Regions from separate parts of the Microbacterium sp. NPDC058389 genome, predicted to be linked through region 1. Evidence: predicted binding sites of a transcription regulator. Region 1 holds the regulator's gene; the other holds the start of a gene.
The links. Region 1 encodes LexA, which represses DNA repair genes until DNA is damaged. Its sites were predicted from a motif close to TCGAACANNTGTTCGA; they were not measured.
Positions count from the first base shown of each region.

Region 1 (15,002 bases):
ACAGCTCCTGCGTCTTGTCGACCTCGAGGCCGTGCGGGCCGATGCCGTGGTCGCCCTTGTCGGCGATCAGCGGGATCAGCAGGCGCGCCGAACGGTACGCGTCGACCACCTCGCGCTGCGTCCCCTCGCCGGCGCGGAACGCGGTCAGCGCGGCCAGCAGCGCGGGGTCGGCCGAGCCGTCGTCTGCGGCATGCGGGTTGCTGTGGAAGCTGCGACCCTCCCACGGGACGCCGGCGGAGTCGGCGCCGTGGTGGGGGTGCGCGCCGGCGCCGGGCTCAGTGTCCGGCGACATCCAGCGCCTCGGCGAGCGTGAACGCACCGGCGTACAGCGCCTTGCCCACGATCGCACCCTCGACGCCCAGCGGCACGAGGTCGCGCAGCGCTGCGATGTCGTCGAGACTCGACACGCCCCCCGAAGCCACGATCGGCTTCGGCGTGCGGGTCGTCAGTTCGCGCAGCAGGTCGAGGTTCGGGCCCTTCAGCGTGCCGTCCTTCGTGACGTCGGTGACGACGTAGCGGCTGCAGCCCGCGGCCTCCAGGCGGTCCAGGACCGTCCACAGGTCGCCGCCTTCGCGCGTCCAGCCGCGAGCGGCGAGCGTCGTGCCGCGGACGTCGAGCCCGACGGCGATCGCGTCGCCGTACCGGCTGATGACGTCGGCCGCCCACTCCGGGTTCTCCAGCGCAGCGGTGCCGAGGTTGATGCGCGACGCGCCGCTCTCGAGCGCGGCCTCCAGCGTGCGGTCGTCGCGGATGCCGCCCGACAGCTCGACCTGCACACCCTTGACCTGCTTGATCACACGGCGCAGCACGCCGGCGTTGCTGCCGCGGCCGAAGGCGGCGTCGAGGTCGACGAGGTGGATCCACTCCGCCCCCTGGCGCGCGAAGTCCAGCGCGGCGTCGACGGGGTCGCCGTAGCTCGTCTCGGTGCCCGCCTCGCCCTGGGTGAGACGGACCGCCTTGCCGTCCGCCACGTCGACGGCGGGCAGGAGGACGAGTTTGGGTGTGGACGCGAAATCGTTCATGTTTCCCTGGCTGATCAAAGTCTTGTGCGTGCGGACGGGGTCACGCGCGACGATCGCCGACGCGGACGGGCACGAGTTCAGAGGGTAGCCGCGCCGAGGCCGTCGATCCAATTCGCCAGCAGCCGGATGCCGGCATCCCCTGATTTCTCGGGGTGGAACTGGGTCGCCGACAGCGGGCCGTTCTCGACGGCCGCGAGGAACGGCGTGCCGTAGTCGCACCACGTGAGGACCGGCTGCGGGAACGGCGGCTGCACGTCGAGCAGCCACTTCTGCGCACCGAACGAGTGCACGAAGTAGAACCGCTCGTCCTCGATGCCGCGGAACAGCCGGGAGCCTTCCCCCGCCTGCACGGTGTTCCAGCCCATGTGGGGCAGCACCGGTGCGTCGAGCTCGGTGACGACGCCCGGCCATTCGCCGAGGCCCTCGGTGTCGACCGCGCGCTCCACGCCGCGCTCGAAGAAGATCTGCATGCCGACGCACACGCCGAGCACAGCACGACCGCCCGCGAGGCGTCGTTCGATGAGCTCGTCGCCGCGGCTCGCGCGCAGCGCCTCGGCCACCGCGCGGAACGCCCCGACGCCCGGGACGAACAGGCCGTCGGCATCCATCACGAGACCGCGGTCGGAGGTGAGCCGCGCGTCGGCTCCCGCCGCGATGAGCGCCTTGACCGCGGAGTGCACGTTGCCCGAGCCGTAGTCGAGCACCGCGATGACCGGCTTGCCGCCGTCGCCGGCCACGTCGGTCACAGCGCGCCCTTCGTGCTCGGGATGCCCACGACCAGCGGATCGAGCGCCTTGGCCTGGCGAAATGCGCGCGCGAACGCCTTGTATTCGGCCTCGGCGATGTGGTGCGGGTCGCGGCCCGCCAGCACGTTCACGTGGACGGTGAGCGCCGCGTTGAACGAGATGGCCTCGAACGTGTGCCGCACGAGCGAACCCGTGAAGTGCCCGCCGATGAGGTGGTGCTCGAAGCCGGCCGGCTCGCCGGTGTGCACCAGGTACGGGCGCCCGCTGATGTCGACGACCGCCTGCGCGAGCGCCTCGTCGAGCGGGACAAGGGCGTCGCCGTAGCGCGAGATGCCGGACTTGTCGCCGAGCGCCTCGCGGATCGCCTGACCGAGCACGATCGAGATGTCTTCCACGGTGTGGTGCGCATCGATGTCCGTGTCGCCCGACGCGCGCACCGTGAGGTCGGTCAGCGAGTGCTTCGCGAACGCGGTCAGCATGTGGTCGAAGAAGGGCACCGTCGAGTCGATGCGGCTGCGGCCGGTGCCGTCGAGGTCGAGCTCGAGCTCGACGGTCGACTCGCTGGTCGCGCGCCGGAGAGAGGCGGTACGGGGTGCGGCGCTCATGCGGCCGATCCTACCGAGGCGAGGGCGTCGAGGAACGCTGTCGTCTCGTCGGCGGTGCCCGCCGTGACGCGCAGGTGGTGCGGGATCCCGACGTCTCGGATCAGCACGCCCTGGTCGTACAGCGCACGCCACGTCGTGGCCGGGTCGTCGACGTCGCCGAACAGGACGAAGTTCGTCCAGGAATCGTGCGCGGTGTATCCGAGCGCCTCCACGGTGGCCGAGATGCGGTCGCGCTGGGCCACGATCTCGTCCACCATGCCCAGCATGACGGGCGCGTGCCGCAGCGCGGCGCTCGCGGCGGCCTGCGTGAGGGCGCTGAGGTGGTACGGCAGCCGCACCAGGCGCAGCGCGTCGACGAGCGCGGGATCCGCGGCGAGGTAGCCCACACGCGCTCCGGCGAAGGCGAACGCCTTGCTCATCGTGCGCGACACCACGAGGCGCTCGCGCCCCGGCAGCAACGTCAGCGCGGAGCGGGCGTCTGCCGGCGCGAACTCGAAGTACGCCTCATCGACGATCACGATGCCGTCGGTCGCGTCGTAGACCGCTTCGACGACGTCGAGCCCGAGCGGCGTGCCGGTGGGGTTGTTCGGCGCACACAGGAACACGACGTCCGGGGCGGCGTCGGCGACCTGCGCCGCGGCGTCCGACGCGCTCACGGTGTAGTCGTCGGCCCGTGTCCCCGGCACCCATCGGGCACCTGTGCCTCGCGTGAGGAGCGGGTACATCGAATAGGTCGGTGAGAACCCGAACGCTGTGCGCCCCGGACCCGCGAAGGCCTGCAGGATGTGCTGCAGCACCTCGTTCGAGCCGTTGGCCGCCCAGATCTGATCGCGCGTCAGGCCGTGGCCGAGGTAATCGGCGAAGCCCTCGCGGAGCGCCGTGAATTCGCGGTCCGGGTACCGGTTGACGTCGCGGAGCGCACGGGCGATCGCGTCGAGGATGTCGTCCGCCACGTCCTGCGGCACGGGATGGGTGTTCTCGTTGACGTTCAGGGCGACGGGCAGGGCTGCCTGCGGCGCGCCGTACGGCGTCTGGCCGCGGAGGTCGGCGCGTAAAGGGAGGTCTTCGAGACGTGCACTCACCCCTCCCATGGTAGAGCGGTGCAGCACCGGGCCTCCCCCGCGTGACGAAGCGCGACGTGGAGCGTCAGCGGCCTTCCGTGAACTGCGCAGGGATCGCGAGCTGCTGCCCCACCTGGACCGCGACGCCGTTCAGGGCGTTCAGACGGGCGATCTGATCCACGACGTCGCGCGGGTCGTGGCCGGGCGCGACCTCCTCGGCGATCGACCACAGCGAATCACCCGCCGACACGATGACCGATTCGAACGAGTCGGCCGGCGCCCCGCCCTCGAGTGAGGCGAGCGCGGCTCCGCCTCCGAGTGCCATGGCCGCCCCCAGGGCGATGAGCGCAGGCAGGGCGGCGAGCAGCGCCAGCACGCGGCGGCCGCGCACGGTCAACCGCAGGCGCGTCGTGCGGACCGGTGTCGCAACGGACGTCGGGAAGCTGATCGCAGTCATGCTCTTCTCCTCCTGCTGGGGAGAGATTCGCATTCCCCGCTCGGCCGGGAGCGGGGAATCCGAACCTCTCTTCCGAAGCTATCTTCGATTCTGAGTTGTGTCAACAGTCGATTCCGGTGCTCATCCCTCGAACGCGACACGCGGCCGGGTTGTTCCCTTCCGCGCGCGTATCCGGATACGGTTTCGATAAGAGAACCCCACCACGGGCCTCCGACATTCGAAGAAACAGCGCTCGACGACGCAGCGCAGGACGGAGCCGGACATGAGCGACGCGGCCGGGCGCGACAAGCCCCAGACCCGACGGCGCAAGAGCCTCAGCGACAAGCAGCTCGCGATCCTCGAGGTGATCCAGCGCTCGATCGCCCGTCACGGCTACCCGCCGAGCATGCGCGAGATCGGCGATGCCGTGGGCCTGAAGTCGCTGTCCAGCGTCACCCACCAGCTCAACCAGCTCGAGCTCAGCGGCTACCTGCGCCGCGACGCCGGCAAGACGCGCGCCATGGAGGTGCTGATCGATCTGCCCGGCACCTCCACCGAGAATCCGGCCGACTCGGTGCCGGCACTGGGCGATGCCGCCCTCGTGCCGCTCGTCGGGCGCATCGCGGCGGGCGTGCCGATCACAGCCGAGCAGCAGGTGGAGGAGATCTTCCCGCTCCCGCGTCAGCTCGTCGGGAAGGGCGATCTGTTCATGCTGAAGGTCGCGGGCGAATCGATGATCGACGCCGCCATCTGCGACGGCGACTGGGTGGTCGTCCGCTCGCAGGCGACGGCCGACAACGGCGACATCGTGGCCGCGATGCTCGACGGCGAGGCGACCGTCAAGACGTTCCGACAGCGCGACGGCCACACGTGGCTGCTGCCGCGCAACTCGGCGTTCGAGCCGATCCTCGGCGACGAGGCCGTCGTCCTCGGCAAGGTCGTGGCGGTCCTGCGGGCCGTGTGACCCCGGCCCGCGCGCGCCGGGGTCGGCGAGGCGCGCGACGACGCGCGACGCACGGTTCGGCCACGTGCGGAGCGGCAGGTGGCGGGATGTCACCCCCAGGCGCTATAAGGGGGGAATGACCGCCGATGCGACGACCGCAGACGACACCGCCGAGCTTCGAGCACGCCTGGAGGCGCTCGAGGCCGAGAACGCCCGGCTTCGGGCGGAGACCCCTTCGGGCGGCCCGGGCGACGAGCCCCGAGGGGCGCGCGGCTCGCGCTGGCGAGCGTTCCTGTCGGCCCTGTGCATCGTCATCGCGTCGATCCTCGTGCCGGTGTCGATCGTGTCGGCGTGGGCACGTGTCGAGCTCGTCGACGAGACCCGGTTCGTCGAGACGTTCGCCCCGCTCGCGGACGACCCGCAGGTGCAGGCGCTCGTCGTCGACCAGGTGACCACGGCCATCGAGGACTCCGTCGACATCGAAGGGATCACGAACGACCTGTTCGACGGCCTCGAGCAGCTCGACCTCCCCCCGCGGGCCCTCGCCGCCCTGAACCTGCTGCGCGAGCCGGCGATCCAGGGCGTGCAGGGCCTGATCGACACCACCGTCACGAAGCTCGTGCAGTCGGACGCCTTCGCGGACGTGTGGGAGACGGCGCTGCGCGCGAGCCACCGCTCTCTCGCGGCCGTCGCCGCCGGGGGCACGTCGGACGGCGCCGTGGTCATCGGCGACAAGGGCGAGGTCGGGATCCAGCTCGGACCGATCATCGAAGAGGTCAAGCAGCGACTCGTCGACAACGGGGTCGGGTTCGCCTCGTCCATCCCCGTCATCAACCAGACGATCGTGGTGGCCCAGAGCGACGCGCTCACGATCGTCGGCACGGTCTACAACCTCGCCGTGGCTGTCGGCTGGTGGACGCCGATCGTCGCGCTCGTTCTCTTCATCGCCGGCATCCTGATCGCCCGTCGCCGCTCGACGGCGGTGCTCGGCACCGGCGTCGGCATCGCCGCGGGTGCAGGCATCCTCGCGATCACCCTCGGGGTCGCCGGATCGGTGCTGGCCCTCAGCGCCCCGAAGCTCGGCGTCTCGGCCGGCGCGCTCACCTCGATCTACGACCAGGTGACCTCGGCCATGCGCGACACCGCCGTCGTGCTGACGCTGCTCGGCGTCGTGATCGCCGTCATCGCGTGGACCTCGGGACGTTGGCGCGGCGCGCGTGCGACCCGCAGCGGTGTCGCCTCGGTGAACGCGGGCCTGCGCCGCTCGCTCCGGGCGCATCGCGTCGACACCGGCCGCGTCGGATCGTGGCTCTTCGCACAGCGCGTGCTCGTCCGGATCGTGCTCGGCGCGCTCGCCATCGTGTGGCTGATGCTGCTGCGCCCGCTGAGCGTCGGCGAGGTGTTCCTCGTGCTCATCGTGTGGCTGCTGGTGTGGTGGCTGTTCGAGCTGCTGCAGCGCCGCCCCGGTGAAGAACCCGTCGTCCCGGCCGAAGCAGCCCCGGACGAGGATGCCGCCGCCGCGTCGTCGGCGACGAGTGAGGCCGACGGCGACGCGAACGACACGCTGCCGCTCCCCTCGCCCGATGCCGAGACCGTCCCGCTCCCCGACCTCGAGGCCTCGCCCGCCGCGAGCGCGTCGTCGGGCGCGGACGCGGATCCCCCTCGTCCGAAGAAGGGCGACTGACGCCGATACGCGAACGGGAGGGCCGGTGCAGTCGCACCGGCCCTCCCGTCATGTCCGGGCGTCAGGCGTTGAGACGCTCGCGCACATCCGTCGTTGCGGCCACGAGGTTCCGCAGCGACGCGACCGTCTCGTCATATCCACGGGTCTTGAGCCCGCAGTCCGGGTTGACCCAGACGCGGCGCAGCGACAGCTCGTCGACCGCGCGGTCCAGGAGTGCGCCGATCTCGGCCACCGCGGGCACGCGGGGCGAGTGGATGTCGTAGACGCCCGGGCCGATGCCGGCCGCGAACCCGGAGGCGGCGATGTCGCCGATCACCTCGCCGCGGCTGCGGGCCGCCTCGATCGAGGTGACGTCGGCATCGAGCGCGGCGATCGCGTCGATCACGACGTCGAACTCCGAGTAGCACAGGTGCGTGTGCACCTGCGTGGCGGGCGCCGCCCCGGCCGTCGCGAGCCGGAACGACCCGACCGACCAGTCGAGGTACGCCGGCTGGTCCGCCTGCTTGAGCGGCAGCAGCTCGCGCAGCGCGGGCTCGTCGACCTGGATCACGCGGATGCCGGCGGCCTCGAGGTCTGCGATCTCGTCGCGCAGCGCCAGGGCGACCTGGTTCGCGGTGTCGCCGAGCGGCTGGTCGTCGCGCACGAACGACCACGCGAGAATCGTGACCGGGCCCGTCAGCATGCCCTTCATGGGCTTGTCGGTGAGCGACTGGGCGAACACCGACCAGTCGACCGTGATCGGCGCCGGACGCGAGACGTCGCCCCACAGGATCGACGGACGGGTCGCACGGGAGCCGTACGACTGCACCCAGCCGTGCTGCGTCACGGCGAAGCCGTCGAGGTGCTCGGCGAAGTACTGCACCATGTCGTTGCGCTCGGGCTCGCCGTGAACCAGGACGTCCAGTCCCAGGTCCTCCTGCAGCGCGACGACGCGCGAGATCTCGTCGCGCAGGAAGCCCTCGTACTCGTCGACGGTGAGCTCGCCGCGGCCGTGACGCGCACGCGCCCGGCGGATATCGCCCGTCTGCGGGAACGAGCCGATCGTCGTCGTGGGAAGCAGCGGCAGACCGAGTTCCGCGTCCTGCGCCGCGACGCGCTCGTCGTAGTCGCCACGATCGAAGTCGCCGGCGCCCAGCCCGGCGACCCGGTTGCGCACGGCGCCGTCGCGGACGCCCGGAGCGTCGTGCCGGTCCGCCAGAGCGGTGGATGCGGCATCCAGCGCCTCCGCGATGCTGTCGCGCCCCTGCACGAGGCCGGTGGCCAGCGTGACCACCTGGGCCGTCTTCTGATCGGCGAACGCGAGCCACGACGCGAGCCGGGGGTCGAGCGCGCCCTCCTCCTCGACATCGTGCGGCACGTGCTGCAACGAGGTCGACGTACCGGCGGTCACCTGCGCCGCGCCGAGCCCCTGAAGCGCATCGAGACGCGCCCAGGCGCCGGCGAGGTCGCCGCGCCACACGTTGCGACCGTCGATGACGCCGCCGACGAGGGTCTTGCCCTCCAGCCCCGGAACCGCCGGCGGCACGGCGCCGCGGGTGAGGTCGATCGCGACGGCTTCGACGGGTGCCGCTGCGAGCGCCGTCCATGCGGCCGGCGACAGCTGGGCGTAGCCGGCGGCCACGAGGACACGCGGGCGGTCGGCGGCCGCACCGAGCACCGCGTAGGCGCAGGCGGCGGCATCCGCGAGCTCGTCCGACGACGCCGCGAGGCTCTCGCTCACGAGCGCAGGCTCCTCGAGCTGCACCCACTCGGCACCCGCGGCGCGCAGCGACGCCAGCAGCTCGGCGTACACGGGCAGCAGGTCGTCGAGCCGGTCGAGCGGCGCGAAGCCCTCGGGTGCGCCGTCGGCGGCCTTCGCCAGCGCGAGAAGCGTCACCGGCCCGACCACGACGGGGCGCGTCGTGTAGCCGTCCGCCTTCGCCTCGGCGACCTGACGGGCGAACCGGTCGCTCGACAGCGAGAACGTCGTCTCGGGGCCGATCTCGGGCACGAGGTAGTGGTAGTTCGTGTCGAACCACTTCGTCATCTCGAGCGCCGCGTCCTCGCCGGCACCGCGCGCGGCCGTGAAGTAGGCGCCGAGGCCGATGCTTCCGTCGGCGCCGCGGAGTGCGGCGAACCGCTCGGGCAGCACGCCCACGGCGACCGCGGCGTCGTGCACCTGGTCGTAGTACGAGAAGGATTCGGGGATCGACGAGTCGTCGCGGCCCAGTCCGAGCTCGGCGAGCCGGGCGCGCGCGGCACGGCGCAGCTCGGCGGCCGTGGTCTCGAGCGTCGCCTCGTCGATCGTGCCGGCCCAGTGCGCCTCGACGGCGCGCTTGAGCTCGCGCCGGCGTCCGATGCGGGGGTATCCGAGGATCGTGCCGTGCGGGAAGGGGGTGCGTGAGTCGGTCATCGTGCTCTCTCTTTCGGTGTCGATCAGTGGGCGTGGGGGTGTTCCAGGGGTCGCCGAAGAGACCCGTCGGACGCCCGACGGGATGCGGCGCCCGGTTCAGCGGACGGCGTCGGGCATTCGGACGGGGGCGACGATCCCGGCGTCGCGGAGCACCGCGAGCACCGTGTCGTGGTTGTTGAAGGCGTAGAGGTGGATGCCGGGCGCACCGCCGTCCACCACCGCCCGGGCGAGTGCGGCGGCATGGGCGACGCCGACGGCGCGCTGCCCCTCAGGCGTCTCCTCGGCCTCCAGCGCCGCGGCGAGCGCATCTGGGCGCGGGACCTCGGTGAGCTCGAGCGTGCGCCGCAGCCGCGCGGGCGACGTGATCGGCATCACGCCCGGCAGGATCGGGATCGTCACCCCGGCCTCCCGGGACGCGGCGACGAACCCCAGGTAGTCGTCGGCCTCGAAGAACAGCTGCGTGATGGCGAGGGTCGCCCCCGCCGCCTCCTTGGCCAGCAGCGCGTCGATGTGCTCGGTCGCGTGCCGCGAGCGCGGGTGGCCGTTGGGGAACGCGGCCACCGCGATGTCGACCTTCGGTCGCCGGTCGACCCGCACCGCGCCGGGAACGCCCGGGATGGGTGCCTCGGCGTACGGCTCCCGCTCGGCCTGCACGCGGTCGATGAGCTGCACGAGCTGCGCCGAGCTCTCCAGGTCGCCGAGGAACGCATCGCCCTGCGTGGCACCCACGGGCGGGTCTCCCCGCAGGGCCAGGAAGCTCGTGATGCCGGCATCCAGGAACTCCCGGATGAGGGCGTTCGCACCCGACCACGTGTTCCCGACGCACGTGAGGTGGGCGAGCGGCTCGACGTCGGTCTCGCGCAGGATGTGCGTGAGCAGTTCGAGGGAGCGCCCGCCGGTCGAGCCGCCGGCGCCGTAGGTCACCGAGATGAAGCGCGGATCGACGGATGCCAGGTGCCGGATGGTCTCGTGCAGCGCCGGCCACCCCGCCTCGGTGCGAGGGGGGTACACCTCGAACGAGATCGGCACGGGTGGCGTGCTCAGGTCGATCGGCATCGTGTGCTCTCCGGCGGGACAGTGCTATCGGTGGGACAGGGCTGGGCCGATGCGAGAAAGTCCGGTCGGCCGCGGCACCGCTCTCTCGCCGCCTGCACGGGGCACGGGCGGAGGGGTGTCATCGCGGGCGGGTGCCGGGCTCGGCTGTCGCTCCTGCCCGGTCACGACCGGGCGACGATGCGTCCACCGTAGCGGATGCGGCACGGGCCTCGACGCCTGTGACGTTCTGTTTCGCCGCGCGCGACGCCGGGACGTCGTAGCGTGGGGAGCGTGACGTCACCCGCCCCCACCCCCTACGGCAGCTGGATCTCCCCCCTCACCGCGGCGGAGGTGTCCGCCACGTCCGCCCGCATCGAGGGCGCCCGGTTCGTCGGCGAGGACGCGTGGTGGGGCGAGTCGATCGCCGAGGAGGCGGGTCGCTCCGGCGTACGGCGGGCCGAGGCCGGCGCCGTCGTCGACGTTCTGCCCGCGCCCTGGAGCGCCCGTTCGCGCGTGCACGAGTACGGCGGTGCCTCGTGGACGGCAGACGACGACGGCACGCTGTACTTCGTCGAGAAGGCCGACCAGCGTGTGTGGCGTCTCGACGCGGGCGCGGCCGCGCCGGTCGCGCTCACGCCCGAGGCCGGCGACGTCCGCTACGGCGGACTGTCGCTGCAGCATGGCCGCCTGCTGGCCGTGCGCGAGGACCACACGGCCGGCGGAGCGGTGCCCGCCCGCGACATCGTCGAGATCGCCCGGGACGGTTCGGGCCCGACCTCGCTCGTCGCCGGGAGCGACTTCGTGGCGCATCCGGCGCTGTCGCCCGACGGCGCCCACCTCGCGTGGATCGCGTGGGACCACCCGTACATGGCGTGGGACAGCGCCGAGCTGCGGGTCGGCGCGCTCGACGGCGGACGCGTCGTCGTCTGGCGAACGGCCGCAGGCGGGGCGTCGTCGCCGCTGCAGCCGGAATGGGCGGACGCCGATGCCCTCGTGTTCGCCGACGACCCGACGGGCCGGTGGAACCTGTGGCGCACCGACCTCGCCGGCGCGGCGCCGACGCCCGTCGCCCCGGCCGATGCCGACACCGGCGGCGCGCTGTGGGTGCTCGGCACCCGCTGGTACGGTCTGCTGGCCGACGGCCGCATCGTCGCGGTGCGGACGAACGGGTCCGACGCGCTCGTCGTCGTGGAGCCCGACGGCAGCGTCCGCGACCTCGCGGTCGAACCCGTCACGCAGCTGTCCCTCGAAGATGTCCGCGGCACACGCGTGCTGCTGTCGGGCGCGGGCCCGCGCGGCGCCGGCCTGTGGCTCGTCGACGTCGACGCGTCCGACGACGCGCGCCTGATCGCGGGCGGCTCCTCCCCGTGGGGAGACGAATGGATGCCGCTCCCCCGCGCCGTGACCGCCTCCGGGCCGCACGGCCCGGTGCACGCGTTCGACTACCCGCCCACCAATCCGGACGCGACCGCGCCCGAGGGGGAACGGCCGCCGTACGTCGTGTTCGTCCACGGAGGCCCGACGAGCCACGTCGGCGGCGCGGCATCCGGCAAGATCGCGTACCTCACCAGCCGCGGCATCGGCGTGCTCGACGTCAACTACGGCGGATCGACCGGATACGGCCGCCCGTACCGGGAACGCCTGCTCGGGCAGTGGGGCGTGGTCGACGTCGACGACGTGATCGCCGCCGCGCGCGGTCTCGCCGAACAGGGCGCGGCCGACCCGGAGCGGCTGGCGATCGCCGGAGGCTCGGCCGGCGGGTGGACCGTGCTGTGCGCACTGGCCGGCTCCGACACCTTCGGGGCGGGCATCAGCCGGTACGGTGTCGCCGACCTGCCCCTGCTCGCCGCCGACACGCACGACTTCGAGACGCGCTACCTCGACGGTCTGGTCGGACCGCTGCCCGAGGCCGAGGAGCTCTACATCGAGCGGTCCCCGCTCTCGCACCTCGACCTGCTGCGCACCCCGCTGCTCATCGAGCAGGGGCTCGACGACCGGGTCGTGCCGCCGTCGCAGTCCGAGGCCGTGCGCGACGCCCTCGCCGCCAACGGCGTCGCGCACGCCTACCTCGCGTTCGAGGGCGAGGCCCACGGCTTCCGCCGTGCCGACACGCTCGTGACGACGCTGGAGGCCGAGCTGGCCTTCCTCGGCCGCGTGTTCGGGTTCGAGACGCCGGGTGTGCCCGACATCGACCTGGACTGAGGCGGTCGGACCGTAGGCTGACCGTCCAGGTGGTCCTGGACGGTCCAGCCTCCGTCAGGCTCGGGCGAACGGCGCGAGTCGCGCCGCCAGGTGCTCGCCGACACGGGCGTGCACCAGGGTGCCGCCCTCCTCGTGCCGCTGCGACAGGATCATGCCGTGCTCGTGAATCGCCGACACGAGGTCGCCGCGGTCGTACGGCACCAGCACGTGCAGCTCGACGGCCGGGAGCGGCAGCGCGGCCTCGATCGCCGCACGCAGCTCCTCGATGCCCTCACCGGTGCGCGACGACGCGAAGATCGCCTTCGGCTCCAGCCCGCGCAGCACGAGTCGCGTGTCGTCGTCGACGAGGTCGGCCTTGTTGAAGACCACGAGCTCGGGGATGTCGCGCGCACCCACGTCGCCGATCACGTCGCGCACCGTCGCCAGCTGGGCGGCGGGGTCGGGGTGCGACCCGTCCACGACGTGCAGGATGACGTCGGACCCGCCGACCTCCTCCAGCGTCGAACGGAACGCCTCCACGAGCTGGTGCGGCAGGTTGCGCACGAAGCCGACCGTGTCGGTCAGCGTGTACACGCGGCCGTCGGTCGTCTCGGAGCGGCGGACCGTCGCATCCAGCGTCGCGAACAGCGCGTTCTCCACGAGCACGCCGGCGCTGGTCAGCCGGTTCAGCAGCGAAGACTTGCCGGCGTTGGTGTAGCCCGCGATCGCCACGGACGGGATCGTGTTGCGCTTGCGCTCGGCACGCTTGGCGTCGCGCGCGGGCGTGAAGTCGCGGATCTGCTTGCGCAGCTGCGCCATCTTGGTGCGGATGCGCCGGCGGTCGAGCTCGATCTTCGTCTCACCGGGACCACGCGAGCCCATGCCCGCGCCACCGGCGCCGACCTGGCCACCGGCCTGGCGGCTCATCGACTCGCCCCAGCCGCGCAGACGTGGGAGCAGGTACTCCAGCTGCGCGAGCTCGACCTGCGCCTTGCCCTCGCGGCTCTTGGCGTGCTGGCTGAAGATGTCGAGGATCACCGTGGTGCGGTCGATGACCTTGACCTTGACCACGTCCTCCAGCGCGCGCCGCTGGCTGGGCGCGAGCTCAGTGTCGGCGATCACGGTGTCCGCGCCGACGGCTGCCACGATGTCACGCAGCTCCTCCGCCTTGCCGCGGCCGATGTACGTCGCCGGGTCGGGGTGCGGGCGCCGCTGCAGCACGGCGTCGAGCACGACCGCGCCGGCGGTCTCGGCGAGCGCGGCGAGTTCGCGCAGCGAGTTCTCCGCCTCGTCGGCCTGTCCCTGCGGGTGGACCCCCACGAGCACGACGTTCTCCAGCCGCAGCTGTCGATACTCGACCTCGGTGACGTCTTCGAGCTCGGTGGAGAGCCCGGGCACGCGGCGCAGCGCGGCGCGCTCCTCGCGGTCCCACTGCTCGCCGTCGGTGTCGGCGCGTCCGATCGTGGCCTCGTCCTGCAGCGCCTGTGCGGCGCCGAAGACGTGCACCCCGGACCGCGCTTCGGCGCGCGACAGCACCCGATCCACCGGGTCCACCGGCGTCTCGTCCGTGCTGCGGGGTGTCGTCGTGTCGGTCATGTGTTCCTTACGTCTGTCGATGGATGCCTTTTCGACCGTGACCGGCCGGTTGAGGCATCCGTGAATTCTAGTCCTGCGCTTGTGGGCATGCGCGTTGGTCCTCCGCTAGGCTCGTCAGCCATGGGCGGCGATCACTACTTCAGTGCGACCCCCGCCAGTCCCGAGAACCTCCGGCGCATCCGCGTCAGCCTCGCAGGTCGTGATCTCGACGTCACCACCGCGGGCGGCGTCTTCAGCCCTGAGCATGTCGACTCGGGTACGGGGGTGCTGCTGGCGAACACCCCGCCCCCGCCTGCCGGGGGCGATTTCCTCGATCTCGGCTGCGGCTGGGGGCCCATTGCGCTGAGCCTCGCACTGGACGCGCCGCACGCGACCGTGTGGGCGGTCGACGTCAACGAGCGTGCCCTCGACCTCGTGCGCCGCAACGCGGAGGCCCTGGGGCTCAGCAATGTCAACGCCTCGCTGCCCGACGATGTTCCCGACGACGTGGTGTTCCGCACGATCCGCTCGAACCCGCCGATCCGCGTGGGCAAGAACGAGCTGCACGGACTGCTCGAGCGGTGGATCCCCCGGCTGGACGAGCGATCGGATGCCTGGCTCGTGGTACAGCGGAACCTCGGGTCCGACTCGTTGCAGCGCTGGCTGGCGGCAACGTTCGCTCACGGCTACAGCGTCCACCGCTCGGCGACGGCGCGTGGCTTCCGCGTGCTGAAGGTGCGTCGCCACGGGACGCCGCCCACCGAGGACATCGCCATCATCGACTGACCCGAGGAGCCGCATGTCGGATGCCCGCCGAGTCCCCCTGGAGCCCCAGCGCGTCGACGCGCCCCTCACCCGCTCCGCCGTGTTCCTGGTGCTGACCGTGCGCGACACGCCGGAGGCGGTCGCCACCGTCCGCAGCGTGCTCGGCGATCTCGCCGACGTCACCAAGAACGTCGCGTTCCGCGATCTCGCGGCGTCGCTCTCCTGCACGGTCGGGGTGGGAGCGGCGCTCTGGCCGAAGGTGATCGGGCCGGACCTGCCACGGGAGCTCCACGAGTTCCGCACGATCCAGGGCGCCGCGCACACCGCTGTCAGCACTCCTGGCGACCTGCTGTTCCATATCCGCGCCGACCGCCGCGACCTGTGCTTCGAGCTGGAGCGCCAGCTCGTCGACCTGCTCGGCGACGCCGTGTCCGTCGCCGACGAGACCGAGGGGTTCCGGTACTTCGATGCACGCGACCTGCTCGGGTTCGTGGACGGCACCGCCAACCCGGTGGGAGCGGCGCTTCCGGAGGCGACCCTCGTCGGCCATGAGGACC
Region 1 covers NZ_JBHXJQ010000007.1:29,560-44,561, forward strand. Annotated here, with positions in the region: gene ACFWJ8_RS11225 (SseB family protein) at 1-292, opposite strand, end outside; gene priA (bifunctional 1-(5-phosphoribosyl)-5-((5-phosphoribosylamino)methylideneamino)imidazole-4-carboxamide isomerase/phosphoribosylanthranilate isomerase PriA) at 276-1,022, opposite strand; gene hisH (imidazole glycerol phosphate synthase subunit HisH) at 1,100-1,768, opposite strand; gene hisB (imidazoleglycerol-phosphate dehydratase HisB) at 1,765-2,373, opposite strand; gene ACFWJ8_RS11245 (histidinol-phosphate transaminase) at 2,370-3,464, opposite strand; gene ACFWJ8_RS11250 (LysM peptidoglycan-binding domain-containing protein) at 3,520-3,891, opposite strand; gene lexA (transcriptional repressor LexA) at 4,154-4,834, shown strand; gene ACFWJ8_RS11260 (hypothetical protein) at 4,950-6,497, shown strand; gene metE (5-methyltetrahydropteroyltriglutamate--homocysteine S-methyltransferase) at 6,559-8,889, opposite strand; gene ACFWJ8_RS11270 (methylenetetrahydrofolate reductase) at 8,986-9,945, opposite strand; gene ACFWJ8_RS11275 (prolyl oligopeptidase family serine peptidase) at 10,216-12,126, shown strand; gene hflX (GTPase HflX) at 12,181-13,701, opposite strand; gene ACFWJ8_RS11285 (class I SAM-dependent methyltransferase) at 13,822-14,466, shown strand; gene ACFWJ8_RS11290 (Dyp-type peroxidase) at 14,480-15,002, shown strand, end outside.

Region 2 (15,002 bases), on a different contig from region 1:
ACGATCGGCGAAGCCGAGGCGCGCGACGATCGCCCGCACGAACGCGACGACCTCGTCGGCCTGCCGTTCGACGAGCTCGACGGCCGCGGCATCGCCGTGCGCGGCGGCGGCGAACACGTCAGGGGTGACGGTGTACAGGTCGCTGTGCGGCCGCCGGCCGAAGTGGATGTCCTCGATGAGGTCGGAGATGGATGCCGCCCCCAGCCGTTCCAGGATCAGCGGCGTGAGCGCGGTGCGGGGTCCGCGGCCGTCTGCCTCGCGGGCCGCGTGCCACATCGCCGCCGGGCCGATCCCGGAGCCGCCGCCCCAGTCACCCGACAGCGCGCCGAGCGAGTGGAACCGCACGACCTCGCCGTCGGCCCTGACGCCGAGCGCGTTGACGCCGCTGCCGCAGATGACCGCGACGGCGTCGGGCTCCTCGGTGCCGGCCCGCAGCGCCGCGAACAGGTCGTTGTCGACGACGACGTCGCCCTGCGCCCAGGCGCGGTCGGCGATCGCGTGACGGTACTCGTCGATCTCGACCGGCAGGTCGAGCCCCGACAGGAACAGCGACGCCTGCACCACTGGAGCGTCGCCGGCGACGCCGCGGACGAGCTCGTCGATCAGGTCGACCGACGCGGCGAGGCCCTCGAAGTGCGGGCTGCTCCCCCGGCCGCGGCGACGCCCGACGAGTGCGCCGTCGAGCGTCAGGGCGACGGCATCCGTCTTGCTCCCGCCGCCGTCGACGCCGACGGCGAGGCCCGCGCTCACGACGCCCACGGCAGGAAGCCCGCGTTGGCGGCCAGCAGCAGGTCGGTGAGCTTCTCAGCGCGGTCGTGCTGCAGCACCAGCGGGTGGGCGCGCATCGCGCGCAGCACGCGGTCACGTCCGCCGTGCACCGCGGCGTCGAGCGCGAGCCGCTCGTACCCGGCGACGGCCGAGACGAGCCCCCGGATGTCGTCGTCGAGCGGCGCGATCGGGTCTGCCACGAAGCGGCCGTCGCGGAAGGACGCGGGCACCTCGATCACGTGGTCGTCGGGCAGGAACGGCAGCGAGCCGTCGTTGCGCAGGTTCACCACGCGTGAGGGCGCGGCGGTGTCGCGCATCGCGGCGAGCAGCTCGACGGCGGCCTCGGAGTAGAACGCGCCGCCGCGGCGCTCCAGCGCCTCGGGCTTCTCGTCCACAGTCGGGTCTGCATAGAGCGCGAGCAGCTCGTGCTCGATCGCCCTCACCGCCGCGGCGCGGGACGGCTCCACGAGCTGCGCGGCGAGCACCTCGTCGTGCGCGTAGTAATAGCGCAGGTAGTACGACGGCACCACGCCCAGACCGGTCAGCAGCTCGGGGGCGAGGTGCACCTCGTCCGCGAGCGCGTCCAGCCCGTCGGCGAGCATCGACGGCAGCCGGTCGACGCCGTCGACCATCACCGAGCGCTCCCACGTGAGGTGGTTGAGGCCGACGTGGCCGAGCGACACCCGAGCGGGGTCGACGCCGAACATGCCGGCGAAGCGCCGCTGGAACCCGATGGCCACGTTGCACAGGCCGACCGCGCGGTGTCCCTCCGACAGCAGCGCCCGCGTCACGATCCCCACCGGGTTGGTGAAGTCCACGATCCAGGCGTCGGGCTTGGCGTGTGCGCGCACGGCGTCGGCGATGCGCAGCACGACCGGCACCGTCCGCAGCGCCTTCGCCAGCCCGCCGGGGCCCGTCGTCTCCTGGCCGATGCAGTGCACGTCGTGCGGCCAGGTCTCGTCCGAGTGCCGGGCGTCCTGACCGCCCACGCGCAGCTGCACCAGCACCGCGTCGGCGTCGGCCACACCTGCGACCAGGTCGGTCGTCGCGACGACGGTCGCCGGGTGACCCGCGCGTGACAGCATCCGCCGCGCCATCCCGCCGACCAGCGCGAGCCGCGACTCGTCCGGATCGACCAGTGCGATCTCGTCGAGCGGGAGCACGTCCCGCATGCGGGCGAACCCGTCGATGAGCTCGGGGGTGTACGTCGACCCGCCGCCGACGATGGCCAGTTTCATGTCGTTCTCCTAGTTGGTTCTCGAGGGTGGATGCCGGCGCTCAGCCCTTGACGGCGCCCGCGGTGAGCCCCGACACGAGCTTCCGCTGGATGAGCAGGAAGAAGACCAGCACCGGGAGCGAGAAGATGACGGACGCCGCGATGGTGGCGCCGTAGTCGATCTGGTTGGACGTCGAGAACGACACCAGCCACACCGGCAGCGTGTAGTTCTGCTGCGACCGCATCAGGACGTACGCGAACAGGTAGTCGTCCCACGCGTTGATGAACGCGAAGATCGACGTCGCGACGATGCCGGGCGCGAGCAGCGGCAGCACGACCCGCACGATCGCCTGGAAGCGGCTGCAGCCGTCGATCATGGCGGCCTCTTCGAGCTCGATCGGCAGGTTCACGACGAACCCACGCAGGTTCCACACCGTGAACGGCAGCACGAAGGTCAGGTACGTCAGCACGAGGCCCGGCATGAAGTCGAGCCCGCCGATCTGGCGGAGCATCAGATAGAGCGGGATGATCATCGCCGAGCCCGGGATCATCTGCACCGCGACCAGCACCACGAGCAGCGCCTTGCGGCCGAGGAAGGTGAACCGCGCGGTCGCGACAGCGGCGCCGACGGCCACCACCATCGCCAGCACGACCGTCGACAGCGACACCGTGAGCGAGTTGCGCAGGTAGACGAAGAAGTCGTCGCCGCCGAGCGCCCGCGTGAAGTTGTCGAGGCTGATGGGCCACGGGAAGAACTGCGGCGTCGCCGACAGCACGTCGCCGGGGGCCTTGAAGGCGGTCGCGAACATCCAGTAGACCGGGAAGATCATCACGACGAGGACGATCATCGCGGCGACCGACGCCCACGTGCGCGAGCGGCGCGAGTTCATGAGATTTCTCCTTGCGCGGACAGTCGACGGACGTACACGATCGCGAACGTCGAGAGGATGAGCACGGTGAGGATCGAGATCGCCGCGCCGGCGCCGTAGTCGTTGGCGCTGAGGGCCTTGACGTACGCGTAGATCGAGAGGGTCGTCGTGCCGCCGGCCGGACCGCCCTGGGTGAGCACCCAGAACGGCGTGAACGAGTTGACCGACCAGATGACCTGGAGGGTCGTGAGCACGCCGATGATCGGCGCCAGCATCGGCACGGTGATGTTGCGTGTGATCGCGCCGGCCCGCGCGCCGTCGAGCGCCGCGGCCTCGTACAGCTCTTCGGGGATCTGCGTCATGCCGGCGTAGAGCGTCAGCGCGACGAACGGGAGGCCCTTCCAGACGACCATGACGATGATGATCGTCAGCGCCTCGAAGGTGTTGCCGAACCAATTGTGGGCCGACAGATCGCCGAAGATCACGAGCCGGGTGAGGATCCAGTTCATGACGCCGTACTGCGGCTGGAACATCCACTGCCAGATGATCGCCGACGACACCATCGGCATCGCCCAGATGAGCACGAGCCCCACCAGCAGGGTCACCCTGGCCCAGCCTGCCGCCTTGCGCAGCAGCTGGGCCAGGGCGAACCCGGCCACCATCACGGCGAGCACCGTGACGATCGTGACGCCCGCGGTGCGCGCCAGCACCTCCCAGAACTGGGGGTCGGTGAGGACGCGCGTGTAGTTGTCGAAGCCGACCAGCGGCGCCTCACCCGTGAACAGCGACCGCGAGTCGAACCGCTGGAACGACAGCAGGATCAGGCGCGCCATCGGATACGCGAGGATCGCCAGGAGGATGAGGACGGCGGGCGCGATGAGCGCGTACGCCAGCCGCCGGTCGGCCCGCATCAGTTGCCCGTGCTGTTCAGGACGTCGGCCACGTGCGCGTCGTACGTCTTCGCAGCAGCCGCCGCGTCGTCGCCCGCCGCGATGCTCGAGAAGAACTGCTCGTTGTAGCGTTCGGTCTCCAGCGTCGCCCAGCCTGGCACCGCCGGGAGCGCCTTGTTGTACTTCGACGCCTCGACGCTCGCCTCGATGAACGGCGTCGCACCGCTCTCGGGCATGAATGCGGGCGTGATCGGCAGCTGGTTCTGCTCGAGCACGAGGCGCGTCTGGATCTCCTTGCCCGTGATGATGCGCAGCCACGCCTTCGCGGCCTCGGGGTTGTCGGTCGCAGCCGAGATACCGATCGTCGACCCCGACACGATGACGGGCAGCGGCGTGCCGGTCTCGAACCCGGGCATGGGCATGAAGCCGAGCTGGTCGGCGAGCTCGGGGTTCTTCTCGACCACCGACGCGGGCTCCCAGCCGCGCGCCGAGATGATCGCCGTGCCGCGGTCGGCGAACACCTGCGCCTGGTCGGGGTTGTTGGTGTTGACGCCCACCGACGAGGGCGTCGAGCAGCTGTTCTGGAAGTCGCGCCAGGCGGCGAGGCCCTCCTGCGCCTCGGGCGTCGACAGACCGCCCTCCCACGCGCCGTCGTCCTCGGCGGCGAGCTCGCCGTCGAGGGCGAACACGAACGGCGCACCCGAGAACCAGTACTGGCCGGGCATGTAGAAGCCCGAGAAGTTCGGCGTGCTGCCGAAGGTCTGGCTCAGTCGTGCGCACACGTCCTTGAGCTCGTCGAGGTCCTGCGGCAGCTCCGTGATGCCCGCCTCGGCGAACATCGCCTTGTTGTACATGACGATCTTCGTGCCGCCGTACATCGGCACCGCGTACAGCTTGCCGTCGTACTCCGACGGCGCTGCGAGGCCCTCGAGCCACGTGTCGGAGTCCTCGAAGCTGTCGCGGTCGGCCGTGATGTCGAGCAGTCCGCCCGAGTAGGTCTGCAGCGGCGTCTGCGTGTTGCCCATCTCGACGATGTCGGGGCCGTTGCCCGACGCGAGCGCGGTGGTCAGCTTCGTGGTGATGTTGTCCCACTGCTGCACTTCGACGGTCACCTCGACGTCCGGGTACTCCTCGGCGAACGTCGCGTTGATGTCGTCGATGATGTCGGTCTCACCGGGCCCGCCGGCCATCAGCCAGATCGTGAGCGGGGCGTCGTCGGACGCCGCGGACTGCGCGGGGGTGCCGGAGCACCCTGCCGCCAGCAGTCCCACGGCCGCGATGGCCGTGAAAAGCGCCGGGCGAAGGGTCGTCTTCATCGAGGTTCCTTCCTCTGATCGCCCACGTCGACGTGGGGCGGTTCGGGTTTTCGGATGAGTGGTGCGTGCGTTGACGCAACTGTCTCCGGCAGATACTGTCTCTGACGTTACCCATATTTGTCAACAGCCCGGACCACGAAGGAGCACCACCGTGACGGCATCCAGACGCCGCGAGCGTCGCATCTGGCAGGATCTGTCCTGATGAAGTCGGGAACTCCGCGAGTCCTGCGCACCCTCAACGAAGGCGCGGTCATCGACGCGCTCTTCGAGCACGGCGCCATGACCCGCCCCGAGATCGAAGCGCACACGGGCCTGTCCAAGCCCGCCGCCGCCCGCCTGCTGCTGCGCGTCGAGGCGGCCGGCGTCATCGAGCGCGCCGGCGAGCGCCCGAGCCGCTCCGGTCCGCCGGCCGCGGTGTGGCGCGTCAATCCGCGCGCCGCGCTGGTCGCCGGCGTCACCGTGCGCGCCGGCCTGCTCACCGCCGAGGTGTGCGATCTGCAGGGCGAGACGATCGGCGTCGCCGAGTCCGACCGGACGGTGGCGGATGCCGCCGCCGCCGTCGATGCCGTGCACGACGTCGTCGCGCGCGCCGTCGGCGACATCGCACAGCTCGACGAGGTGCGCGACATCGCCATCGGCCTGCCCGGCACGATCGACCCCGACACCGGCATCCTCCGCTATGCACGGAGCCTCGACCCGTGGGTGGGCATCGACCTCATCGGCCTCGTCGGCGACCGCTTCGCCGGCGCGACGGTCCAGACCGCCAACGACGTCGCCCTCACCCTCACGGCCGAGACCGCGTACGGCTCGGCGCAGCAGAGCTCCTCGGTCGCTCTCCTCTGGGTCGGCTCCGGCACGCGTGTCGCCTACGCACGCGACGGCGTGCTGATGCTCGGTCCCCACGGCGCCGCGGGCGAGATCGGCACGATCGTCGCTCCCGCGTTCGGCGGCGAGGCCGATCGCAGCACGCCCCGCGGGAGGGCCGTGCCCGGAGGCGGCATGCTCGTCGAACAGCTGCTGGGACCGGCATCCATCGACGCGATCGGCGACGATTCCGCCGAGACGGCCGCACGGATCGCGGCGGTGCTGTCATCGGTCATCGCACTGCTCGACCCCGAGCTGGTCGTGCTCGCGGGCTCCGTCGCCGACGCCGGCGGAGCGACGCTCGCGAGCGCCGTCGAGGACGCGCTCGCCTACCTCCCCCACGAGCGGCCGCACGTCGTGTGCGCCGAGCTCGGCGCCCGCGCGCAGGTGCGCGGCGCGGTGCACCTGGCGCAGCTCAGCGCCCGGGCCCGGTTGGTCGACGCCGGCAGCATGGCCGACGTCGTCCTGCCGGACCCGGCACGCTGAGCCGCCGCCGGCCCCTCCAGCGACCCTCGTCGCGCGCCGTCGTGCGCGCTCTCTCCTTCGTGAAAGGCCCCCATGAACCGTCATCTGAAAGTCCTCGTCGTCGTCGCGCACCCTGACGAGGCCGAGGAGTACGCCGCCGGCACGCTGTCTCTCCTCGCCGACCGCGGCCACCACGTCAAGGTGCTCTCGACCACCAACGGCGACGCCGGCCACTACACGCTCGCGCCCGACGACCTCGTGCGCCGGCGCCTGGCCGAGGCGTACCGGGCGGCCGAGGCGATCGGACTCGCCGACTACGAGGTGTGGGACGAGCACGACGGCGACATGGTCGACACGCAGGAGCTGCGCCAGCGCATGCTGAGAGTCATCCGCCAGTGGCGCACCGACCTCGTCCTCACCTTCACCGACGAGGGTCCTGGTCACAACGACAACCGCCTCGCGGCCAAGCTCGTGCGCTCCGTCGTCGGCCTGACGTCGCTGCCCAACCCGTGCCGCGACATCCCGCCGCTGGCCGAGCGCCCCGCGGTGCTGCGGATGATCGACTACGGCTCGGTCGACCGCCACCGTCACGATGTCGCCGTCGACATCACGCCGGTGCTCGACCGCAAGCTCGACGCGTGCGCGGCGCACGCGTCGCAGTTCCTCGAGTTCGCCCCCGCGCAGCGCGACCTCGTCGCCCCCGATGCCGCAGACCGGGCCGCGGTCGACGCGTTCATCCTCACGCACTGGAGCGAATACTTCGAGACCCCCGCCGGCGCCGTGCCCGCACTGCAGCGGGCGTACGGCGACGCCGCCGGCGGCATCCGCTACGCCGAGTCGTTCGAGATCGCGCCGTACGGCCGCGCGCTGACCGTCGCCGAGGCCGACGCGCTGCTGCACGGCTGAGACGACGGACGCCGCCGCCCGGGCCCTCGCGAGGGCTCCGGGCGGCGGCATCCAGCCTTACTGGCTCACAGCCCTTCGACGGGCTCGGCGCCCGTCCGGGGTCAGCGCTTGCCGACGATCTGGCGCGACACGAGGTCGCGCATGATCTCGTTCGTGCCGCCGTAGATGCGGTGCACGCGGGCGTCGAGGTAGGCGCGGGCGATCGGGTACTCGGTGATGTAGCCGTAGCCGCCGTGCAGCTGCACGCCGACGTCGAGCAGCTCCGCCTCGCGGTCGGTGGTCCAGAACTTGACCTTCGCAGCCTCTTCGGCCGTGAGCTTCTGGTCCTTGTAGAGCATCATCGCGCGGTCGGTGTACGCCCACATGACGTCGACCGTGGTCGCCATGTCGGCGAGCTTGAAGCGCGTGTTCTGGAAGTCGGCGATGCGCTCACCGAACGCCTCGCGGCTGAGGACGTACTCGCGGGTCCAGGCGAACGCGGCCTCGCCGGCGGCCGCTGCGGCGACGCCGATCGACAGGCGCTCCAGCGGCAGGTTCATCATGAGCTGGATGAAGCCGAGGCCTTCCTTGCCGCCGATGAGGTTCTCCTCCGGCACGAAGACGTCCGTGAACGACAGCTCGGCCGTGTCCCAGCCGTGGAAGCCCATCTTCTCGAGCTTCTTGCTGTGGTCGAAGCCCTCCATGCCGTCCTCGAGGATCAGCAGACTGAAGGCGTCGGGACGATTGCCCTCGCCGGTCTTCACGAACGTCACGACCATGTCGGCGGTCTTGCCCGACGAGATGAAGGTCTTGGCGCCGTTGACGATGTAGCCGCCGTCGACCTTCTTGGCGGTGGTCTTGATGCCGCGGAGGTCCGACCCGGCACCCGGCTCGGTCATGGCGAGGGCGCCGAGGATCTCACCGGTGGCCATGCCCGGCAGCCACTTCTCCTTCTGCTCCTGCGTGCCCATGTGGACCACGTAGGGCACCGCGAGGTCGTCCTGGATGCCGAGGGCGCCGGCCAGCGAGCCGAGGCCCGCGCCGATGGTCTCTTCCAGAACGATCGAGCGGAAGCGGTAGTCCTGCAGCATCCCGGCGCCGCCGAACTCCTCGGGCACGCTCAGGCCGATGATGCCGGCCTCGCCCGCCGCGAGCATGGTCGCGCGGTCGATCTCGCCGGCCGCATCCCACTGCTTGCGCTTCTCTTCGGACGCGTAGCGCTTGATGAACTCCTTGACGACGTCGCGGAACGCCTCGTGGTCCTCGTCGTAGATGTCGCGCTCCATGTGCGCCTTCCTCTCGTCTTGCCGTCTGCACTGAGGCGGTAGAGATTGAATCCCAAGAGGAATGGTACTCAGTTTCACCGAATGGTCCCCACCCCTTCTCCAGTCGCCGCTTCGCGTCGCCCGGAGCCTCGGGGGCGTGGGCCCAGCCGCAAGCCGGCCGCCGCTCGGTCAGTTGAGGTAGTTCGGCGCTGCCTCGAGCCCGAAGAACTCCTCGAGCGAGGTCCAGCCGCCGTCGTGGTACGCCTTGGCCAGCTCCGGGCCCACGTACCGCAGGTGCCACGGCTCGGGCGTGTAGCCGGTGACGGGCGTCGCACCCTCCACGTACCGCACGATCCAGCCGTGCTCCCACGCGTGATCGACGACCCACTGCCCCTGAGGGGATGCCGCCAGCTCGTCGAGGCCCGTGCAGCTCCCCGCGCACGCCACGACGTCGGCGCTCAGCCCCAGCTGATGCTCGCTGTAGCCCGGCCGGGCGCTCACGAGGTCGGCCCGCTCGCCTCGTTCGGCGAAGTGCCGCCCGTACGTCACCTGCTGCGTCTGGTACGACCGGAACCCGCTCTCCAGCGCGAGTTCGCCCGCACCCGCGTCGCGCGCCGCGGTGACCATCGCCGAGAGTGCACCGGCCGCGTCGGCCCGCAGCGCCCCGCCTTCGATGTTGCGGACGCCGTCGGGCAGCACGAGGCTTCCCGGTCGATAGTCGACGGGGCTGGCGGGACGGTGCTTGTCGAGGACGGTCCAGATGCGCGACGAGTCGCTCAGGTCGACGCACGGCGCGCGGCCCTCGACGACGGCCGCACGGAACGCCTCGCCGCCGCCCGCGGCGACGACCGCCCCCTCGTCGTCGCCGGCCTGCAGCGCGGTCGTGAACGTCGAGAGCGTGCAGAGGTCCGCCGCGGGCGGCGACTCCTTCACCTCGGGGACGGGCAGCTGCTGGATCGTGGGCGGCGCGACGGTGAGCGCGAGCGCGGTGTCGGGCGACTCGACCGGCGGCGCCATCATCGCGGTCACGGCGGCCGACGAGCCGAGCAGCAGCGCGGCGCCTGTCGCCAGCCCCGCGACGAGCGCGATGCGCCGCGGGAGCCGGCGTGGCCGCACATGACGGGCCGGGGTCGCATCCTCGGTCACGAGGGTGTCCAGCGGTTCGGAGGGCGGCAGGGCGGCGGCGCTCTCGACGAGCGGAGCGGTGGATGCCGCCGGCCCGGTGCCGATCGTCAGCACGGGCGCGGTGTCGACGGTGAACAGGGGCACCGTGTCGGTGGGGGCGGGCGGGGACGAGACCGCCTCGGCCGCGGCGCGTTCGGCATCGAACGAGGCGCGGCGGATCGGATCCTCGCCGACCACGTGCCCGGCCGCGCGGGCACGACGTTCTGCCTCTTCGCGCATCGCTCGGGCGGCGCGACGAGTCTCGGGGGCGGCTCGGGGGGTGGCGAGCCCGCCAGGCTCCGTCACGTCTGCCATTCTGGCCGCGACCGCCCGATTTGGCCAGGCGGACGGCATCCGCACGCGTGGTGTTCGATATTGATGACTCGGTGTCTTGACTTAACTTCGAAGCTTTGTTCTCATGGAGACATGCGGTGGCAGGGGCAGGAACTGGGGGTGGCGGATGCCGCGGCCCTGCCCGGCATGGAACAGCTCAACGGTCTGGTGCGCTCGGTGACCACTCCCGAGTTCGCCGGTGTGACCTTCCACGAGGTGCTGTGCAAGTCCGCCCTCAACCACGTGCCGAGCGTCTCCGCGATGCCCTTCGACTGGACCGTCAACCCGTACCGGGGCTGCTCTCATGCGTGTGTGTATTGTTTCGCTCGGGGGACGCACGAGTACCTCGAGCTCGACGCGGGGCGGGACTTCGACACCCAGGTCGTCGTGAAGATCAATGTGGCAGAGGTGCTGGGCAAGGAGCTGCGGCGCGGCAGCTGGCAGCACGAGCCGGTGATGCTCGGCACGAACACCGACCCGTACCAGCGGGCCGAGGGGCGCTACAAGCTCATGCCGGGCATCGTGTCGGCCCTCACCGAGTCAGGCACGCCGTTCTCGATCCTGACCAAGGGCACACTGCTGCGACGCGACCTGCCACTGCTGCGCGAGGCCGCCGGCGAGGTGCACGTGTCTCTCGCGATGTCGATCGCGGTGTTCGACGACGAGTTGCAGCACCTCATCGAGCCCGGCACGCCCAACGCGACGGCGCGGCTCGAGACCGTGCGGGCGGCGACCGAGGCGGGGTTCCGCGTGACGGTGTTCCTGATGCCGATCATCCCGCACCTCACCGACTCGATCGCGGCGATCGACCACGCACTCACGCGCATCAAAGATGCCGGCGCGGTGCGCGTCGTGTACGGCGCGCTGCATCTGCGCCCGGGCGCGAAGCAGTGGTTCCTGCAGTGGCTCGCGGAGCGGCATCCCGAGCTCGTCTCGTCGTACCGAGGCCTCTACCCGGGTGCGACGGCGACGGCCCCCAAGGCGTACCGGTCGTGGCTCGCGAAGCGGGTGCGCCCGCTGCTGCGCGTGCACGGGCTCGACGGGCACGCCGAGGACGACAACGTGCGCGGCGGTCCGGTCGCGGGACTGGCGTCGCGCGCCGACGCCCGGGCGGCACCGCCCATCGTCACCACGTCCCGCGGACGTGCGGCAGCAGGGCCGCGCGCCGCGAACCCGGGGGCTCGCAGAGCGGCGGAGGAGGCATCCACCCGGCTGTTCTGACGCCCGCTACAGCTCGGGCCCTATCGGCGCGCCTCTCGGCGCAGGCGTTGCGATGCCTTGCGACGCGCCTGCTCGCGGCGGGCACGCTCGTCGCCCGCAGGTCGCGGGAGCACGCCGCGTGCGGCACGGATCAGATACCCGCCGTTGTCGACGACGAAGCCGATGCCGGCGAAGACGCCGATGCCCAGACCGATGATCGCGATCCAGGCCGGAGTCGGCCGGGCGATGCCGACCGTGTCGAGAGGCCCGATGCTGTCGATGACCATCTGCACCAGCAGCGTTGCGCACAGCCCGGCCACAGCGAGCCCGACCAGCAGCAGCACCACCGCGGCGATCACTCCGGCAGTCGTGAGCACCTCTTCGCGTCGCCGTTTCAGCACCGTTCGATTCTGCCGTACCGGGCGCTGCTCGCCTCCCGGTGCGCGGGACGAATCGACCGGCGACTCAGCTCACGCCGACCGGCTCCGCCCGCGACGTCAGCGGTGCGGCAGCCTCGGTCGTCGGTGAGACGGGGTGGCGGGCCACCTCTGCCGTGACGAACTCCACGACGGCATCGAGCACGACATCCGCTGCAAGGATGCGGTTGTGACCGAGGCCCGTCGTCGGCAGGACGGCCGCACCGGGGTTCGCCGCGGCGATCCGCCCCGACTCGCCGAACGGCACCACGCGGTCGCCCTCGTCGTGCACGACGAGGAGCGGCGCGCCGGCCGGCAACGGGCGACGCACGGTCGAGAGCCATGAGAACGGGTCGGGGTCTCCGGGGAAGTAGCGGGCGGCGAACCGCTCCCGCAGGCCCGCACTGACGGCATCGGAATGCCCGAGCATGCGCTGGAAGCCGCGGAACAGCTCGTCGACATCGGCGGGGGCGGCGATCGTGACCGCGCGTGCGGCCTCCACCTCCCCGGCGGTGGCGACGAGGGTCGCCAGGCCACCGAACGAGTGGCCGACCATCGCGTCGAAGCCGCCGTACCGCTGCTGCAGCTCGGCATAGGTGGCGAGCCAATCGGGGAGGTAGGTGCGCCGCCCGCCCGACCCGCCGTGCGCCGGGGCGTCGAACGCGACGACGCGGCAGCCCTCGGCGACGAGCTCGCGCACGAGCGCCGAGAACTGGCTCGCGCGCCCGAGCCAGCCGTGCGACAGCACGACGGTGCGGGGGCCGCGGCCCCACTCGTAGACCGCGACGTCGACGCCTCGACGGTCGATGCCCGGGATGCGGATGGTGCGGCCGCGCGCGAGCGACATGGTGGGGGCGTCGTCGTCGGACACGGGGCGAGGCTTCGCGACGTGCGCGAACATCGGCATCGCGACGGCGGCGCCGAGGCGGGGCGACACCGCGCCGGCGGTGCGGACCGCTGCGGCGGGCAGGCGGAGTGCGGGATTCATGATGCTCCGATCCGAAGAATACGAACGATCGTACTTATGAATACGAACGATCGTACGGTAACCTCGGAGCGTGACACAAGCCCCGATCGACCGGCGTCGCGTCCGCGGCGACGAGTCGCGGCGCGTCGTGCTGGACCACGCCGTGCAGAGCGCGACGGTCGACGGCCTCGACGGCCTCACGATCGGACGGCTGGCGGATGCCTCCGGCCACAGCAAGAGCGGCATCGCGACGCTCTTCGGCTCGAAGGAGCAGCTGCAGCTGGCGGCCGTCGCCGCGGCCCGCGACGTGTTCATCGACACCGTGACCACTCCCGCACGCGCCCGGACACCTCGGGGGCTCGCGCGGGTGTGCGCGCTGCTCACGGACTGGCTGACCTACTCGCGCGAGCGCGTGTTCCGCGGCGGCTGCTTCTTCGCCGCGGCGTCGGTCGAGTTCGCCGCCAAGCCCGGCGCGGTGCGCGACGCCATCGTGGCCGCCGACCAGGAGTGGGAGGACTACCTCACCGCCAGCCTCGGGCATGCGATGACCGCCCGCGAACTGCCGCTGCTCGACGACGCCCGCCAGCTGACGTTCGAGTTCGTCTCGCTGCTCGAGTCCGCGAACACGCGCTCCCTGCTGCACGAAAGCGTCGAGCCCTACGAACGCGCCGAGATCGCCCTCCGGTCACGGCTCCTCGCGCTCGGCGGCGACCCTGCGCTCATCGAGACGATCGGCTCCACGGCCGCCTGACACCGCGGCCGAGTGGATGCCGGGCGCCCGGCATCCATCGTTCCCGAGCTCAGGGCGCATGATCGAACGCACGCGGCGGGCGCCCCCCGCGGGGACGCCCGCCGCGTGGCGAGGGTGGGGTTCAGCGCTTCCAGGGGCTGTGCTTGCCTCCGGGAACGTCGTTGCGGCTCCACCACTGGGCGGTGTAGGTCGTGCCGTTGTACACGACCTGGTCGCCCTTGTCGTAGATGCGGTCGGCGTACCAGCCCTGCACCGTCGCCGGATCGACGCCGCACGCGGTCAGCGTGCTCCAGGGGCCTTTCGCGGACGCGCCGGGCTGGTCGCCCTTCGCGTACCACTGCGCCTCGAACACGCGTCCGTCGAGGAACACGAGCTCGCCCCCGCGATAGGTGGTGCGGGCGTTCCAGGGCGCCGCGGCCGCCGACGGGGTCGCCGCGCAGTCGAGCTTGGCCGCTCCTGCGACCGGACCGGGCGCCGCGGCGCGCAGCACGTCGGCAGAGGCGGCCGGGAGGTCGCCGGCGACGTCGTTGCCGACCTCCCAGAAGTCGACCCCGCCGAGACCCTTCGAGATCGCCCACGCCGCCTTCTCGGCGACCGCGGTCTCGTCGTCGAACGACCAGAACTGGCGGTTCGCGGCGTCGTAGCCCCACGTCGCGTTGAAGCGGCCGTCTGCGGTGGACTCGTGGTGGATCTCGAGGTCGCGCGCCTTCAGCTGGTCCCACGTGATCTGGGTGAGGCCCGGACCCGAGGCGGTCCACGGCGCCGCCTCGGCGTCGGACCAGCCCTGGCCGTAGGCGGCGAGACCGAGATTCAGCTGCGACGGGTCGACGCCGGCGTTCACGTACGACGCGACGACGGTGTCGAGGCCGAGACCCCAGTTGTGCGCGGGGTCGCCGTACACGTTGCCCTGGTGTCCGGTCTGGGGAGTCCACGAACCCCACAGGTCGTAGCCCTGCAGGTTGGCGAAGTCGAGGTACTCGAACAGCTCCGGGTCGTTCCAGCCGCCGGCCGCGATCTGGGTCGGACCCGCCGGCAGGAACGCCGAGATCTCGTAGTCGCGACCGGTCTGGGCCTCGACCGCGTTCAACTGCGCCCGCAGCTCCTTCACGAACGCGAGGAAGTTGGCCTTGTCGTTCACCGGGTCGACGGTGTTGCCGACCTCCTGCGCCCAGTCCGGAGCGCCGGGCCACTCCCAGTCGAGGTCGAACCCGTCGAACACGCCGGCCGCCGCACCCGCACCGCCGCGCCCGGCGATGGCCGGCAGGTTGCCGCGGATGTACAGGTCGATGCAGGAGCCGGCGAGCGCCGAGCGGCTCTCGGGCGTCGCGACGGCCTTCGAGAACGACTTCGACCACGACCAGCCGCCGAGCGACACGTTGACCTTGAGGTCGGGGTAGAGGCGCTTCAGCTGTGCGAGCTGGTTGAAGTTGCCGGCGAGCTTCTGCTTCGCCGTGTCGGCGATGCCGAGCACGGACTGGTCGGCGGTGAAGGCGTGCAGGAAGTCGCTGTCGGCGTCGCCGGCGGTGTCGGTCTGACCCGGACCGGCGGCGGGGGTGTCGGAGATGAAGCACGTGTACGGCTGGACGCCGTCGAGCCCCTTGGCACCCGCCGCGCGGGCGGCGTCGAGGGCCGC
Region 2 covers NZ_JBHXJQ010000005.1:2,678-17,679, reverse strand. Annotated here, with positions in the region: gene ACFWJ8_RS08620 (N-acetylglucosamine kinase) at 1-759, opposite strand, end outside; gene ACFWJ8_RS08615 (6-phospho-beta-glucosidase) at 747-2,006, opposite strand; gene ACFWJ8_RS08610 (carbohydrate ABC transporter permease) at 2,047-2,874, opposite strand; gene ACFWJ8_RS08605 (carbohydrate ABC transporter permease) at 2,871-3,764, opposite strand; gene ACFWJ8_RS08600 (extracellular solute-binding protein) at 3,764-5,059, opposite strand; gene ACFWJ8_RS08595 (ROK family protein) at 5,261-6,409, shown strand; gene ACFWJ8_RS08590 (PIG-L deacetylase family protein) at 6,482-7,294, shown strand; gene ACFWJ8_RS08585 (acyl-CoA dehydrogenase family protein) at 7,396-8,559, opposite strand; gene ACFWJ8_RS08580 (D-alanyl-D-alanine carboxypeptidase family protein) at 8,728-10,008, opposite strand; gene ACFWJ8_RS08575 (Rv2578c family radical SAM protein) at 10,129-11,256, shown strand; gene ACFWJ8_RS08570 (hypothetical protein) at 11,277-11,636, opposite strand; gene ACFWJ8_RS08565 (alpha/beta fold hydrolase) at 11,701-12,639, opposite strand; gene ACFWJ8_RS08560 (TetR/AcrR family transcriptional regulator) at 12,710-13,369, shown strand; gene ACFWJ8_RS08555 (glycosyl hydrolase family 18 protein) at 13,491-15,002, opposite strand, start outside.
Region 2: the regulator LexA is predicted to act here: its motif matches at 10,105-10,120, upstream of ACFWJ8_RS08575 (Rv2578c family radical SAM protein).